DNA from 3 places in the Emergencia sp. genome. Region 3 is predicted to be linked to each of the others. Evidence: predicted binding sites of a transcription regulator. Region 3 holds the regulator's gene; each other region holds the start of a gene.
What was found. The regulator LexA, encoded in region 3, represses DNA repair genes until DNA is damaged. The targets are predictions, from matches to a motif close to AGAACANNTGTTCT.
Positions count from the first base shown of each region.

Region 1 (5,236 bases), on a different contig from region 3:
CTCTTTGTCCGTCTGGAAGTGAAATCGCATGAGCGACCTTTTCCTCATCAAATATGCCAAGAATAACGGTCCCTACACCTTTTTCATAGGCTGCCAAACAGAAGGTCTGTGTGGCAATTCCTGCATCAAAATGTTCCCATCTGTCTTCTTTAGATGTGGAATAACTTCCATCTTTTTCAAAGCCTGACCTGCCGGCAACATAAGTCACCGCTACCAACTGTGGTGCACCTTCAATTGTTTTCGCATTAAAAGTAAACCCAAGAACACATTCTTCTGCAATTTTCTTTTTAACAGCTTCGTTTTCGACTACTACATATCTTGTAATCTGTGTATTTTTCCAAGATGGTGCAAAGGCGGCCGCAGCTACGATTTCCTTGACGACTTTGCAGTCTACCTTTTCTCTCCTAAACTTTCTAATACTTCTTCTGTCTGTAATACATTTGATTGTTTCCATTGATTTCTCCTAAATTTTTGTAAGTATTTATTCGATGACTACACCATCTTCATCGACTTCTAAATCAACAGCCGGCTCTTCTGAAACTTCTTCTGGTTTCAAGGTTTCCAACAGCTGACCTTCAATCTTATCCAATATAGTCGGATTATCTTCCAGCCATTTCTTTACGTTTTCGCGACCCTGTCCAATTCTCTCGCCTGCATAGCTATACCAGGAACCAGCCTTTTCGACAATTTTTTCTTCTACAGCACAGTCCAACACATCCCCAGCTTTAGATATACCCTGACCATACATGATGTCAAACTCAGCCTGCTTGAATGGCGGCGCGACCTTGTTCTTTACGACCTTGACCCTGGTTCTGTTTCCCAACATCTGATCACCGCTTTTAATGGTTTCAATTCTTCTGACATCGAGACGCATGGAAGAATAGAATTTGAGAGCACGTCCGCCAGTCGTTGTCTCTGGATTGCCGAACATGACACCAATTTTCTCACGCAATTGGTTGATAAAAATAACGCAGGTATTAGATTTATTTACGGTACCAGCAATCTTTCGCAGTGCCTGAGACATCAGTCTTGCTTGGAGGCCAACGTGGGAATCTCCCATCTCTCCTTGAATTTCCGCCTTAGGTACTAATGCTGCAACAGAGTCGATGACGATGACATCCAGTGCTGCACTCCTTGCCAGCATATCACAAATCTCCAGTGCCTGTTCTCCTGTATCTGGCTGAGAAACCAAGAGATCATCAACCTGTACACCTAAATTTCTGGCATAAACCGGATCCAAAGCGTGCTCTGCATCGATAAAGGCTGCCTTTCCGCCTTTTTTCTGTGCTTCTGCAACAATATGCAAAGTCAGCGTAGTCTTACCTGAAGACTCCGGTCCATAAATTTCCACAATTCTACCCTTGGGTACACCGCCTACACCTGTGGCCAGATCCAAGCTGATAGATCCTGTTGAAACGGTTTCTATATTCATCTGCGCTGCCCCTTCGCCCAGTTTCATGATGGCGCCTTTGCCAAACTGTTTCTGGATTTGGGACATTGCGGCTTCTAGGGCCTTTTCTCTTTCATCTTTTGCTGTACTCATTTTTCACCTCCGAAAATGTGAACATTTGTTCTTAAACAATCATACCTTAAATTCTGTGAAAGGTCAAGTCATTTATCTTAAATGTAAAGAACGTGGAAATGACGGAATCAAAGATTCCCAATTTCCTGCATAATAGATAACTGTAATATCCTTATTATACCTTATTTTCCATTATATGTCAAACAGCCTTTTGCTCCAGCATCTTGTTGACGATATCCAGCATGCACAGGACTGCATAGTGCCGGTTCCACTCTCGATTCACATTTCGCATTCTGATTTCTTTCACTTCTGTTCTGTCATCAAAAATACAGCCAATATAAATCAGCCCCACTGGTTTTTCAGGGCTTCCTCCGCCCGGACCCGTGAGACCAGTTACTGAAATGCAGATTCTGCTTCCGGTTTTCTCCTTGAGGCCTTGAACCATCTCTAGAGCTACTTGGCTGCTCTCTGCAGTGTATTTCGAGAGCGTTTCTTCTTTGACAGCCAGTTCTTTCATCTTTGCATTATAGGTATAAGTTACCAGACTGCGATCAAATACTTCCGATATACCAGGTACGCTTGTCAATGCACCAGCAAACAATCCGCCAGTGCAGGATTCGCAGGCAGAGATAGAAATTTTTCCTTTAATCAATTTTTTCCCCACTACCTGAGCCAATTCTTCATCATCATAACTGTAAATATACTGGCCGACACGTTCTGCAACCTGTTCTGCCATTTCCGAAACAGCGCGCTGTGCTTCAGACAAACTGTTCCTCTTTGACGCAATTCGCAGACTGCACTCCCCTTCTTTTGCGTAGGTTGCAATCGTCGGATCCGTCTGTGCGTCAATCAAATTCAATAGTTCGGTTTCTAGTGAGGATTCCCCAATGCCAAAGAGTCTCAGTGTCTTATAATAAATCACAGCAGTCTGTGATTTTTCAAGATAAGGCTGCACCCTCCGTTCCCACATTCTGATCATCTCTCTCGGCGGTCCCGGCATACAGACAACGGTCTTTCCACCCTCAGAGAGTGCAAAGCCCGGAGCACTGCCTGCGTCGTTATCAAAAACAGTCGCTCTTGATGGCATCATTGCCTGTTTATAGTTGTTTTCTGTCATCGGTCTGCCTCGTTTTTCAGCTATTTCATGCAATGCCCTGAGACTGGGTTCATGCATGACCAACTGATCGTGAAGCGCCTGGCAGACTGTTTCTTTGGTCAAATCATCTTCCGTTGGACCGAGACCTCCCGTCGTAATAATGAGATCGCAATCACGAAAAGCCAACTCTATCATTTCAGCCAGTCTGCCGGAATTGTCACCTACCGTATAATGATACATAACGTCAAACCCCAGCAAATTAAGTTGCTGGGATAAGTAGACAGTATTTGTATTTGTGATCTGGCCAAACAGAACTTCTGTTCCAACACTTAAAATCGCAGTTTTCATCCTTACCTCCCCTTATTGAGCAAAGACATTTTTGTTCTTTGCTATGTATTCGACACCCGAATACACCGTCATGATCAACGACGCCCAGAGGAAAATCTGCGCAGCCAAATTGACATAATAAAAAACATCGAGATTGTCAATTGCCGCTGTCAAAAGCAAGAGAGGTACTGCAATCATCTGCAAGACAGTTTTAATCTTGCCGCTCATGCCTGCAGCGATGACAGTTCCATCAGATGCTGCTACAGTTCTCATACCTGCAATAGCAAATTCCCTCGCCAAAATGACAATCAGCATCCAGCCTGGAACAGTTCCATCCTCCACCATGAGACAGAAGGCGGAATACACCAAAATCTTGTCTGCAAGCGGATCCATGATTTTTCCAAAATTGGTCACCAGATTATACTTTCTGGCAATTTTTCCGTCCAGCATATCAGTGAAAGATGCCGCGATAAATAATACAAAAGCAAGAATATAATAGCCAAACATATAGGCCGCAATAAAAAACGGCACCGATATAATTCTGGCAATTGTTAATTTGTTAGGTAAATTCATTTTATGAAACCTCCCGTCCCACTAGATCATAGTCAAAAGCATCATCAATCAAAACTTTTACGATGTCTCCCGGCTTGTGCTCACGATCAGAAGTAAAAATAACCGCGTTATCAATTTCTGGTGCGTCGTATCTGCTTCTGCCGATATAACTGCCATCTTCATCTTCTTCCTCAACAAGGACTTCCAGCGTACTGCCAATCTTCTCTCGATTCAGCTCCAGGGAAACATCCAATTGACGTCTCATAATTCCATCCAGGCGCTGCTCCTTAATCTCCTCGTCAATCTGATTTTTCATTTCTCCCGCAATTGTATTCTCCTCTTGCGAATAAGCAAAGACACCCAATCGTGCAAAGCGCTCGCGTTCTACAAAATCAATCAGCTTTTCATAATCTGCTTCTGTTTCGCCTGGAAATCCGACAATCAATGTCGTCCTGATATGAATGTCCGGGATAGAGCTCTTTAATTTTTTTACAGTTTGATCAATGGATGCAGCTGTAGATCGCCTGTTCATGGCTTTCAGTACATTGTCACTTGCGTGCTGAATTGGAATATCAAGATAGTTGCATACCTTCTCTTCACTGGTTATGGTCTCAATTAATTCATCGGTGATTCTATCTTCATAACAATACATCAGTCTGATCCAGACGATGCCCTCGATCCTGCAAAGCTGTCTGAGCAGTTTCGCCAGTCTATACTCACCATATAAATCTTTGCCATAGTATGTGACATCTTGGGCAATGAGAATCAATTCTTTGCATCCAGCCGCTGCCAGTTCTTTTGCTTCTTCGATAATATCTTCTTCACGTTTACTTCTGTATTTACCCCTGATTTTAGGAATTATGCAGTAAGCGCAGATATTGTTGCAGCCCTCTGCGATTTTTATGGTTGCTGTATAGGGATTTTCATCCAGCTTTCTGACGGAACGCTCTAAAGTATCGAGATTACAGCCATTTCTGACAATCTGTCTCCCTTTAAGATTCTCCAATAGCTGTGGAAGTTGTTCATATTCGTTGACGCCGATAAAAGCATCAACCTCTGGCATCTCTTCAAAGAGTTCATCTGCATACCTCTGCGAAAGACAGCCTGAGACAATCAGTTTACGCCCATTTTCTTTGAACTGTGCCATATCAAAAATGCGGTCAATAGATTCCGTCTTCGCATCGTTGATAAATCCACAGGTATTTACGATAATGACATCCGATTCTTCCGGTGATTCCACCATAATATGATTATTCTTTTCTAATATTCCCGCTGCCACCTGAGAATCGTTAAAATTCTTTGGACAGCCTAACGTCTCTATATATACCTTCATCCATTCTCCACTTCGTATTACTCGTTTACTTCGCTTTTCATTTCTGCCAATTCCTCCTCAGACAGCAGAACCTGTCTCGGGCGGCTTCCATCTTGTGGGCTTACGATGCCCCTGGCTTCCATCATGTCTACAATTCTAGCAGCCCTGTTGTAGCCGATGCGGAATCTTCTCTGCAGCATCGATACCGATGCTTGTCCTGCTGTCACAACGCATTCGATAGCCTCCGATAAAAGTTCATCTGCATCGTCATCCTTTGACTGGGGCAAGTTTCCCTTTTCGATCGTGCTGATCACATCCCCAGAATATTCCACTTCCTCGACTTGAGATTTGACGTGTTCTATCACGCTATGTACCTCACTATCCGATACAAAGGTTCCCTGCACCCTGACAGGTTTGCCCATGCCTA
Region 1 is NZ_DBFWLQ010000024.1:415,100-420,335, forward strand. It holds gene ACMQ5W_RS17155 (nitroreductase family protein) at 1-454, opposite strand, end outside; gene recA (recombinase RecA) at 482-1,543, opposite strand; gene ACMQ5W_RS17165 (competence/damage-inducible protein A) at 1,722-2,966, opposite strand; gene pgsA (CDP-diacylglycerol--glycerol-3-phosphate 3-phosphatidyltransferase) at 2,979-3,518, opposite strand; gene rimO (30S ribosomal protein S12 methylthiotransferase RimO) at 3,520-4,830, opposite strand; gene ACMQ5W_RS17180 (DNA translocase FtsK 4TM domain-containing protein) at 4,848-5,236, opposite strand, start outside.
Region 1: recA (recombinase RecA) is a predicted target of LexA. The motif match lies at 1,562-1,575, and genes of this name have one in related genera.

Region 2 (5,236 bases), on a different contig from region 3:
GAAATCAAATTCAGCAGGTGGTAGGAGGCCTTGATCAACTTGTCAAGACCCGACTCGCTGATGCCCAGTTCTTCGAGAAACATCGTCTTCTCTTCATCATCCAGCTCTGAAATTTCCTGCTCAATTTCTGCACAGATGACAACCACCTCAGCATCCTCTGTAGCGGCGAATTCGCGAACAGCTTTGACATATTCGTTATCGGTGTTGTCAGCGGCATCTTCTTCAGAAACATTTGCCACATAGATGATCGGCTTGTAGGAGAGTAAATCCAGGCTCTTTACAAATTCATCTTCTTCATCGGTTAAATCCATGGCTCTGGCAGATTTGCCAGAGGCCAGGAAATCGTTGATTTTCGTCAGCAGGTCCAGTTCTTTTTGAAGAGACTTGTCCCCCTTGAGGTTCTTTGTGGTCTTGGTAATGCGGCGTTCCAAAACTTCCATATCAGAAAGAATCAATTCTGTATTGATGGTCTCAATGTCAGATAGCGGATCGATTTTGCCGTCGACGTGAACGATGTTATCGTTTTCAAAACATCTGACGACGTGGACGATGGCGGCTACCTCTCTGATGTGCCCCAGAAACTTATTGCCCAGTCCTTCGCCTTGCGAGGCACCTTTTACCAGGCCGGCGATGTCGCAAAATTCAATAGTGGTGTAGATCGTTTTCTTTGAGTTATATATTTCGTGCAGGGTTTTGATACGCTCATCGGGAACCGTGACCACTCCCACATTCGGTTCGATTGTGCAGAAGGGATAATTGGCCGCTTCTGCACCAGCCTTTGTAATTGCATTGAATAGTGTACTTTTGCCCACATTAGGAAGGCCTACGATACCTAATTTCATATTTTGTTAACTCCTCTTTCTTTTGTTTCTTAAAATGATATATAGTGCAAGGCAGAATACGAAGACGAAAAAACTCAGTATCTGCGCCTGCTTGAATGATCCGATCATCAGGCTGTCTGTGCGAAGCTGTTCTACCAGGCCTCTTTCGAGAGAATAGAGCATGCCGTAAAGACACGCAATCTGCCCGGGAAAAGCTCTGCGCTTATCCAGCCAGAGCAGGAACCAGAACAGTGCAAAGCACCAAAGTGATTCGTATAAGAAGGTAGGATGGACGTACTGCCCATCGGCCCAAACCGCCCAAGGCAGGTCTGTCGGTCCGCCGTGTGCCTCTGAATTGAAAAAATTTCCCCATCTTCCGATGGCCTGCGCCAGTGCTACTGTCGGTAATACCAGGTCTGCCATCTCTAGAAAATTGATCTTGTGATATTTGCAGACCAGCAGGCCGACGATGAGGCCGGCGATGATACCGCCGTGGATTGCCAGGCCGCCGTTTCTGATATTGAGGATTTTCCAAAAATCTCCAACATAGTTCTCCCAGCTGAAAATGACGTAATAGGCTCTCGCGCCGATGATTGACGCTGGTATTAAAAAGATGGCAAAATCGAGAATATGGTCGCTCTGTATGCCGTGTTTCGGTGCACGTTTGTAGCAAAGTATAATTGCCAGTACGAATCCTGTCCCAATCAGAATGCCGTACCACATGATATCCATCCCGAATAAAGTAAAAGCTACCGGATCTGGTGCTCTCATAAAATCTCCCCTTTACATTTGTAATTAAAATCTCTTTTATTATAGGATAAAATCTGATAAAATACAATGCATGAAATACGAAAACATATGTAAAGGCAATTTTATAGCTAGACCCAATCGTTTTATCGCAGAGGTTTTGATCGACGGGAAGAAGGAACGTGCGCACGTCAAGAATACTGGCAGATGCCGGGAACTGATGATTCCGGGCGCGGATGTTTACTTAGAAGACTTTGATGGTCGGATGGGCACGCGCAAGATGCGTTATTCCTTGATTGGGGTTAAAAAGGGAGAGGTTTTGGTCAATATGGACTCCCAGGCGCCTAATAAGGTTTGTGAAGAGGCACTTCTGCAAGGAAGGCTGCTTCTGCCGGGTATGGGGAAGCTTTCAACGGTGAAGCGGGAGAAGACCTTTGGTGATTCTCGGTTTGATTTTTATGTGGAAGATGAGAACGGCAATAAAGGCTGGCTAGAGGTAAAAGGTGTGACGTTGGAAGAAGATGGCGTGGCCAGATTTCCTGATGCGCCGACCGAGAGGGGCGTCAAACACGTCTATGAACTCTGTAAGGCAGTGAAAGAAGGATATAAAGGATTTGTGCTATTTGTCATTCAAATGACGGGAATTGAGCGATTTGAGCCCAACGACAGGACGCACAAAGCTTTTGGAGATGCATTGCGCCAGGCGGCAGAAGTGGGTGTTGTGATTCTGGCTTACGATTGTAATGTGACAGAGGAGACTCTGGAAATAAAAGATCAAATCCCTGTAGTATTGGATTAGGCAGACAAGTCTTTGCGCTTGCTGCCTTTTTTCTTTCTTACCGCTGTAAATTTTTCCAGTTGAAAAAGAGCAGTGCTGGTGCTATACTAACATCAATGAGAACATATGTTCTTGTTGACGAAGGAGAGAGGTGAGCAGTGTGACCATCATGCATGTAGATGCCAATTCGGCCTATCTCAGTTGGACAGCAGTAGATTTGTTAGAAAAAGGCTATCCCCTGGACATTAGAACGGTGCCGGCAGTCATTGCCGGCAATCCGGATGATCGGCACGGCATCATTTTAGCAAAATCCATTTCTGCCAAGAAATATGGCATCAGCACCGGGGTAAGCCTGTACGAGTCAAAGCAGAAGTGCCCGCAGCTTCTGGTATTTCCGCCGGATTACGATCTCTATCTGTCCTGTAGTGAGGCGATGTATCACATTTTGCTGGAATACTCGCCTGTGATACAGAGATACAGTGTAGACGAGTGCTTTGTGGATTTTGCCCACTGCGAAAAACGATTCGGCAGACCAGAGGCGGCAGCTTTCGAAATCAAAGAGAGAATCAAAAGGGAATTGGGATTTACGGTGAATGTCGGTGTGGGCAGCAACAAGCTTCTGGCGAAGATGGCGGGTGAACTGAAGAAACCCGATCTGGTGCATACGATTCTCAACCAAAAGGAATTGGAAGAAAAGCTGTGGCCATTGGCCGTAGGGGAGCTGTTTATGGCGGGCAGGGCCTCTGTTAAGAAACTGAGCAAAATTAACATCCATACCATCGGTGATTTGGCTCGCAGTGAACCGGTGCTGCTGCGAAGCCTGCTCAAAAGCCATGGACAGTTGATATGGGAATATGCCAATGGCATTGATCAAGATCGAGTGACGCCGGGGGATCAGGTACTGCAAAAGGGACTTAGCAACAGCATGACCATCAAATACGATGTGACCGATAAACGAGAGGCAGAAAATTATCTCTTGTCACTGACGGACAGGGTCGCAGGACGGCTCAGGCGCCATCAGTGCAAAGCTTCGCTGATTGGAATTGCCGTAAAGACTAATGGATTTGTGCGATACACCCACCAGATTCAGCTGCCGTTTTTTATAGACGATACGACCAAAATCTACAGGTACGCATGTAGCTTATTTGAGGAATGCTGGAAAGGGGAACCGGTAAGACAACTGGGGATCAGATTGTCTGAATTTGCCAGAAAGGATGAATACCAGCTGTCCCTATTTGATGTACGGCAAATGGAAGAAGATGAAGCTTTGAACAAGACGGTAGACGAAATCAGAGAGCGATTTGGGCAGACTGCTATTTACAGAGGGACTTTTGCGAATACTGATATGAAACCTCTGGAAGGCGGAATCAATGATGGAAATTATCTTATGATGGGAGGATATAAGCAGTGAAGATTGTGGCAAAATCGATAGACGTTATTGCTACATTTAGCGATAATAAAAAACCGATACCATACAAATTTAAATTTTTTCAAGATTCGGGGGATAAAATAGAGGTATATGTGGACAAAATAGTAACCGTTGAAGAAAGCAAGCTTGCAGGCATTGACACATTAATTTATACTTGTGAGTCAAAAGTACTTGACGAAAGCAGGCTTTATCAGTTAAAATATGTAATCGGGCAGTACAGATGGGAATTATATAAAATCTGACATTCTGGAAAGTAGTGATTACGCTATTATGGATGACCTGAAAATATGCTCCCCAAAAAGTTCGATAAAAAAGTTGGAAAAAAGTTGTTGACAATCGCTGGATAATTTGGTAATATATTTCTTGCAGTGATTTGAAACAAATTGCGTGGCGGTGTAGCTTAGTTGGCTAGAGCGTCCGGTTCATACCCGGAAGGTCGGTGGTTCGACTCCACTCGCCGCTACCATTTTTTTTGGGCGTTTAGCTCAGCTGGGAGAGCATCTGCCTTACAAGCAGAGGGTCATAGGTTCGAGCCCTATAACGCCCACCATTGTTTCAAATCGAAGCAAAGATGCGGCCTGGTAGTTCAGTTGGTTAGAATGCCAGCCTGTCACGCTGGAGGTCGACGGTTCGAGCCCGTTCCAGGTCGCCAATTTTTAAAAAATTTGCAAGGAATGCTTTGCATTCTGCAAAGAAGTGTGCTAAAATATTTATTGCAAATGTTGAGCACGACATGTATGTGACAATGAATTGCAAAATTTTAGCAACAAAAGCGTAGATTACGCATACAATATGGTGGGTATCGTCAAGTGGTTAAGACACAGGGTTGTGGCTCCTGTATACGTGGGTTCGAATCCCACTATCCACCCCATAAACGTTGGGGTATCGCCAAGCGGTAAGGCAATGGATTCTGATTCCATCATGCGCAGGTTCGAATCCTGCTACCCTAGCCAACAAATAGGATGCTGTTTTAGTGTCCTATACATATGGCGACATAGCCAAGTGGTAAGGCAGAGGTCTGCAAAACCTTTATTCCCCAGTTCAAATCTGGGTGTCGCCTCCATAGAAAAACAGAGTGCTTTGGCACTCTGTTTTTCTATATGGATAATGCAAGAGTTTGACACAGAAGGAATAATGTGGAGTTATAAGCTGTTAGAATTAATTTGAACGGCTGATACATCCCAGAGCTAATCCCTTATCAAATGCCTGCCTGTTCAGGTGCAGCAGGGCAGGTTTCTTATGCAGTTTTTGTTCGATGGTCTTCCACATGACGTCGATGGGGAAAATCTCCGTATATCCTACGTAGGCACCCAGCATGATTACATTGAGTACCTTTGGATTGCCCAGAGCAAGAGCGATTTCCGTAGCGGGAATTTTGATGATGTTTATATCATCTCTCCTGATTTCATCGGTTACGATTGTAGCATTGATAAAAAGATTTCCGCCGGGTTTCAGTATCTT
Region 2 is NZ_DBFWLQ010000007.1:234,293-239,528, forward strand. It holds gene ychF (redox-regulated ATPase YchF) at 1-842, opposite strand, end outside; gene lgt (prolipoprotein diacylglyceryl transferase) at 849-1,592, opposite strand; gene sfsA (DNA/RNA nuclease SfsA) at 1,663-2,367, shown strand; gene ACMQ5W_RS06025 (DNA polymerase Y family protein) at 2,516-3,757, shown strand; gene ACMQ5W_RS06030 (hypothetical protein) at 3,754-4,017, shown strand; tRNA gene ACMQ5W_RS06035 (tRNA-Met) at 4,165-4,241, shown strand; tRNA gene ACMQ5W_RS06040 (tRNA-Val) at 4,250-4,325, shown strand; tRNA gene ACMQ5W_RS06045 (tRNA-Asp) at 4,351-4,427, shown strand; tRNA gene ACMQ5W_RS06050 (tRNA-His) at 4,571-4,646, shown strand; tRNA gene ACMQ5W_RS06055 (tRNA-Gln) at 4,654-4,728, shown strand; tRNA gene ACMQ5W_RS06060 (tRNA-Cys) at 4,764-4,838, shown strand; gene ACMQ5W_RS06065 (2-oxoacid:acceptor oxidoreductase family protein) at 4,934-5,236, opposite strand, start outside.
Region 2: ACMQ5W_RS06025 (DNA polymerase Y family protein) is a predicted target of LexA. The motif match lies at 2,466-2,479, and genes of this name have one in related genera.

Region 3 (5,236 bases):
TTCTTGCCAAAAAAATCGGTTATATCGAGGTGACTAGTCTGCCAGGCGTTGCAGCCATGGATATCGGATTGACTTTGGTGGAGAAGGCCACACGGCCCGACATTATCGTCTATTCTTTCGCTATCGGGATGTCACAGAGTCTGCTGGTACCTCTTTTAGTACCACTAGTAATAGGAGCGTAACACATATGAAAAGATTTACAGGCAGCGGCGATTATGTCGCATCAAAAGAGTTAATGAACGCGGTCAACGTAGCCATCGCCTTAGAGAAACCTTTGCTGATCAAAGGGGAGCCGGGCACCGGCAAGACGATGCTGGCGGAGGCCATCGCTGATGCACTGCAGATGAATTTGATTATCTGGGGTATCAAATCAACAACAAAGGCACAGGAAGGCCTGTACGTTTATGATACAGTGCAGAGACTTTACGACAGCCAGTTCGCAGAGGGTGACGTTTCTGATATTAAACGATATATCAAATTGGGCAAGCTAGGCGAAGCTTTTACCTCGCAGGAACAGGTGGTCCTGCTCATCGACGAGATCGATAAGGCGGATTTGGAGTTTCCCAACGATTTGCTCTGGGAATTGGACAAAATGGAATTCTATATCAATGAAACGAAGGAAACCGTCAAAACGAAACATCGTCCGATTGTCATCATCACCTCCAATGCGGAAAAGGAACTGCCAGATGCATTTTTGCGCCGCTGTATCTTCCATTATATCGAGTTCCCTGACCGGGAGAAGATGGAAGACATCATCAAAGTCCACTACGGAGAGATTGAGAAAAAATTGGCAGCTGCTGCCATGAACGCTTTTTATGCGATCAGAGGGATGCGCCAGATTCAAAAAAAACCTAGCACGTCAGAACTTCTCGACTGGATTCAGGCGCTGCGTATCAGCGGTGTGGATGTGAAGAAGATTGAGGAACAGATTCCCTATATCGGTGTTCTGCTCAAGAAAAACCAGGACATCGATACAGTCAGAGAATATCGTCGAGGAATGTAATATGTTTATTGATTTCTTTTACCTGCTGAGGGGCAAAGGCCTTTCTATTTCATTGGATGAATGGCTCTGCCTGATAGAGGCACTGGACAAGGGCCTGGCCATGAATTCTCTGATGGAATTTTATTACCTCTGCAGAAATGTCCTGGTCAAGACGGAAAGTGATTACGACAAGTTTGACATGGCCTTTGCTGAATACTTCCAGGGAATCCAGTCTGCAGATGACATACCCGAAGAGCTTTGGAACTGGCTCAATGCCGATGAGCTGGAACGGGATATTGACGACAGGCCGGCCTGGGCCAAGGAGTACGACTTGGCGGAACTGATGCAGATGTTCAGGGAACGTTTGGCAGAGCAGACGGAGAAGCACGATGGCGGAAATTATTGGATCGGTACGGGCGGAACGTCTGCCATGGGTCACGGCGGATACAATCCGGCCGGCATCAGAGTGGGCGGTAATGGACGGCACCAGTCAGCAATCAAGGTGGCTGGCGAGCGAAACTTTAAGGATTTTCGCCAGGATACGGCCCTGGATACCCGCCAGTTTCAGATGGCATTCCGCAAGCTGCGGCAGTTTTCGACACGGGTAGAGACTGAGAAGACGGAGCTGGATATCGAGGGAACCATCGATGCCACCTGCAACAATGCCGGCATGCTGAAGCTGGTCTATGAGAAGCCCCGCAAGAATACTGTGAAGCTGCTTTTGCTAATCGACTCTGACGGATCAATGGCACCTTACAGCAGCCTCTGCAACCAGCTTTTCCAGGCAGTGCATCAGTCCACTCATTTGAAGGATCTGAAGACTTATTACTTCCACAACTGCATCTATGATTATCTGTTCACAGGACCTGCGTGCAGAAGAGGGGACTGGACCCCGACCGATTGGATCTTTGGCAATCTGGACAGCGAATACAGGGTGATCTTCGTGGGGGATGGAGCCATGTCGCCCTATGAGTTGTTAGCTGTCGGCGGCAATCAGGACTGGTATGCTTATAACGAAGAACCAGGCGCAGCCTGGCTTCACAAATTTAGACAGAGATATAAGAAATGCATCTGGCTCAACCCGATCAAAGAAGGGCGCTGGGACTGGACCTACGGCAGTCGAACCATCAATATGATCAGAGAGATCTTTCCGATGTTCGAGCTGACCTTAGACGGTTTGGACAAAGGAATTCAGAAGCTTTTGGTACGATAAGAACAAACTGAAACAGCTGCTTCGCTGACGGAAAAATCCGCAGCTGGGCAGCTGTTATTTACTGTACATTTAGCTGAAATAGCGGAACACACCTTTGACCTTGCCCAGGACTTTGACGTCCTTGACAATGATCGGACTCATGGTATCGTTCTCCGGCTGCAGTCTGATGTGACCGCCTTCGTTGTAAAAGGTCTTGACTGTGGCTTCGCTCTCAAAGCCGTCGATCATGGCTACGACAATTTCTCCATTGCGGGCTGTGTTCTGTTGTTCCACCAGAATGAGGTCGCCGTCCATAATGCCGACATTGATCATACTCTCTCCGCGAACGCGCAGCATAAAGTTGTTTCCGGCGGCATAACGGGCCGGCACCGGGAACGTATCTTCTACGTTCTGCTCCGCTAGGATCGGCGTTCCGGCAGCGACACGGCCGACGATAGGGATGTCGATAATGTCTTCTCTCTCTGCTGCATCTGCAGAAGCTGTCTCTGCGGGTATGGACTCTTCCTCCATATCCACCACCATCAATGCTCTCGGTTTGGATGGGTCCTTCTTGAGATAACCCTGTTTGACCAAACTCTCGATGTCCTTGTGCGCGGTGGATGTGGATTTGATGCCGATTGCTGTGCAGATCTCTCTGACGGTTGGAGGATAACCCTTGGTTTTGATCTCGTTCTTCATAAATGTCAATATTTTCTGTTCGCGTTCTTTTAAGTTAGCCATATCCTGTCGCTCCTCCTAATTTACCTCAATATTGTAATCGGTCTCTGTTCGTAGTATATCATAAGGCGAACAAAAAGTAAACGTTTGTTCACGAAATATACATGCCCTCCCTTTGAATTCTAAAAATTGACATAATTGGTTGATAAAAAATTGACAGAGCTTTCCTTGATAATGTATAATTATAGATAGAAATTATAATTGGGGGAGTTTTCGAATATGTTCAAAAATTGGCTGAAGACGACAATTTTACTATATGTGCTGTGGTTCATTTTATCTGGGCGGACAGAATCAAAATTCCTCATGTTAGGATTGATTTCTTCAATGGTCATCGCTTCGTTGTGCCAGCCTATGCTGTACATCGAGAACAGACTTGAGAACCGAAAACATTTTATTTTGGATTTGCATTATATCAAGTTTATCGGTTATTGGATTTGGCTTCTGGGCGAAATCGTAAAATCCAGCCTCTCTGTCTGCCGACTGATTATCAAGAAAAAAATCGAAATCGATCCGCAAGTCATTCAATTTCAATGTCATTTCAAGAACCCCATTGCAACGACCCTTTTTGTCAATTCTATCATACTGACGCCTAGCACTGTCACAGTCAATGTAGATCCTAATAACGTATTTACAGTCCATGCACTTACGGTGGAAGCTGCGGAAGACCTTCTCGGAGGAGAGATGCAGCGGCGGATTGCAAAGGTATTCGACGAGTTTAACTCATAAGTAGATATGGAGTGAATTTTATGAATCTAGTTTTTAAAATCTTGATGTACGGTACTATTTTTATCATCGGAGTCATGCTTTTTCGCGTGTTTCGCGGACCGTCAGTATTTGACCGACTCAACGGTATGTTTGTCATCGGTTTAGATGTCATCGTAGTCCTTCTTTTGGTCGGCTATACAGATGGCCGGCAGGACATGTATATCGATATCGCAATCTCCTATGGAGTATTGGGATTCATCACATCCGTTATTGTGGCCAAGTTCATAGGGGGGAAGGGGAGTCATGATGATTAGAGAAGTTATTACGGCCATTCTGCTGATTCTCGGTTTTATTTTTTTAGTCTTTTCTGCTCTTGGCGTCATGCGCCTGCCCGATTTCTATACGAGACTCCACTCTTCTGGAATTGGAGAAACCTTGGGCATCGTACTGATCGGCCTGGGCTTGATTATTTATGAGGGATTCAATATATTGTCGGCGAAGATTCTGCTGATTATGGTATCCATTTTCCTGGTAAATCCGGTGGGGACCCATCTGATCGGAAAAGCCGCCATGGAGTCGGGATACAAACCTTGGGAGGAGGAACACAAAGATGCAAGCATTTCTGATTGAAGCAATTCTGCTGTTATTTCTGATTGCGATTACCATCGTCATCATTTTGAACAAAGACCTACTGGCGTCTGTCATCATTTACTGCGTGTTCAGCTTTTGCACCATGCTCCTTTACATCATGATGGGAGCACCGGACGTAGCCTTTACGGAAGCTGTCATCGGCGTCATTTCGACAATTTATTTTGTGATAGCAATTCGGACGACGGACAGGTGGTGTAAATGATGAAGGGCAACAAGAAAAAAGTTGCAGGCATGATGATGCTGGTCTTTATCGTCATCATCTGCTGGGGGCTGATTGACCTTCTGCCGACCATCGGCGATCCGCATTCAGCACCAAATACGCATATTTCCAAAGTCTTTATCGAAGAAGGCCCGGAGCAGACTGACGCGGCAAATCTAGTTACTGGCGTACTGGCGGATTATCGAGGCTTCGATACATTCTTGGAGACGACAGTGATGTACCTGGCAGGCTTTGCTGTCGCCATGGTGCTTTCTAACTGGCTGCGAAAGCACTGGAACGCGGATATTTTTCGCGCTACAGAGTCCTTTGGCGGTATTGACGTCAAGGTGACGATGCCTTTTATCATTCTTTTTCTGCTGCTCTATGCTGCCTACGTGCTTTTCCATGGAGAAGTCAGCTTGGGAGGCGGATTTCAGGCGGGCGCGCTCATTGCCTTAGCCTTTATTCTATACACGCTGATAGGAAACCTGGAACTGAATACCGTGATGCTGACGCAGCACTTTGCTGTCTGTGTGGGCGGTGTCGGTGTTATGATCTATGGTATGACCGGGCTCTTACCGCTGTTCTACGGCGGAAAATTTCTGGAATACTCTAAATTGCCGTTTTACGTAGAGGAGACAGCGCAGCTGCACTCCATCGGAATTATCTTTATCGAGACAGGCGTTACCATCTGCGTGATGGCGACGATTATTACAATCCTGGAAGCCGTATTAGAAAGGAACAGCTTATATGATGACAGAAATAAATG
Region 3 is NZ_DBFWLQ010000002.1:497,000-502,235, forward strand. It holds gene ACMQ5W_RS02770 (lysine exporter LysO family protein) at 1-182, shown strand, start outside; gene ACMQ5W_RS02775 (AAA family ATPase) at 188-1,003, shown strand; gene ACMQ5W_RS02780 (vWA domain-containing protein) at 1,005-2,195, shown strand; gene lexA (transcriptional repressor LexA) at 2,265-2,915, opposite strand; gene ACMQ5W_RS02790 (Na+/H+ antiporter subunit E) at 3,132-3,638, shown strand; gene ACMQ5W_RS02795 (monovalent cation/H+ antiporter complex subunit F) at 3,659-3,931, shown strand; gene mnhG (monovalent cation/H(+) antiporter subunit G) at 3,921-4,247, shown strand; gene ACMQ5W_RS02805 (hydrogenase subunit MbhD domain-containing protein) at 4,228-4,470, shown strand; gene mbhE (hydrogen gas-evolving membrane-bound hydrogenase subunit E) at 4,467-5,236, shown strand, end outside; gene ACMQ5W_RS02815 (cation:proton antiporter subunit C) at 5,218-5,236, shown strand, end outside.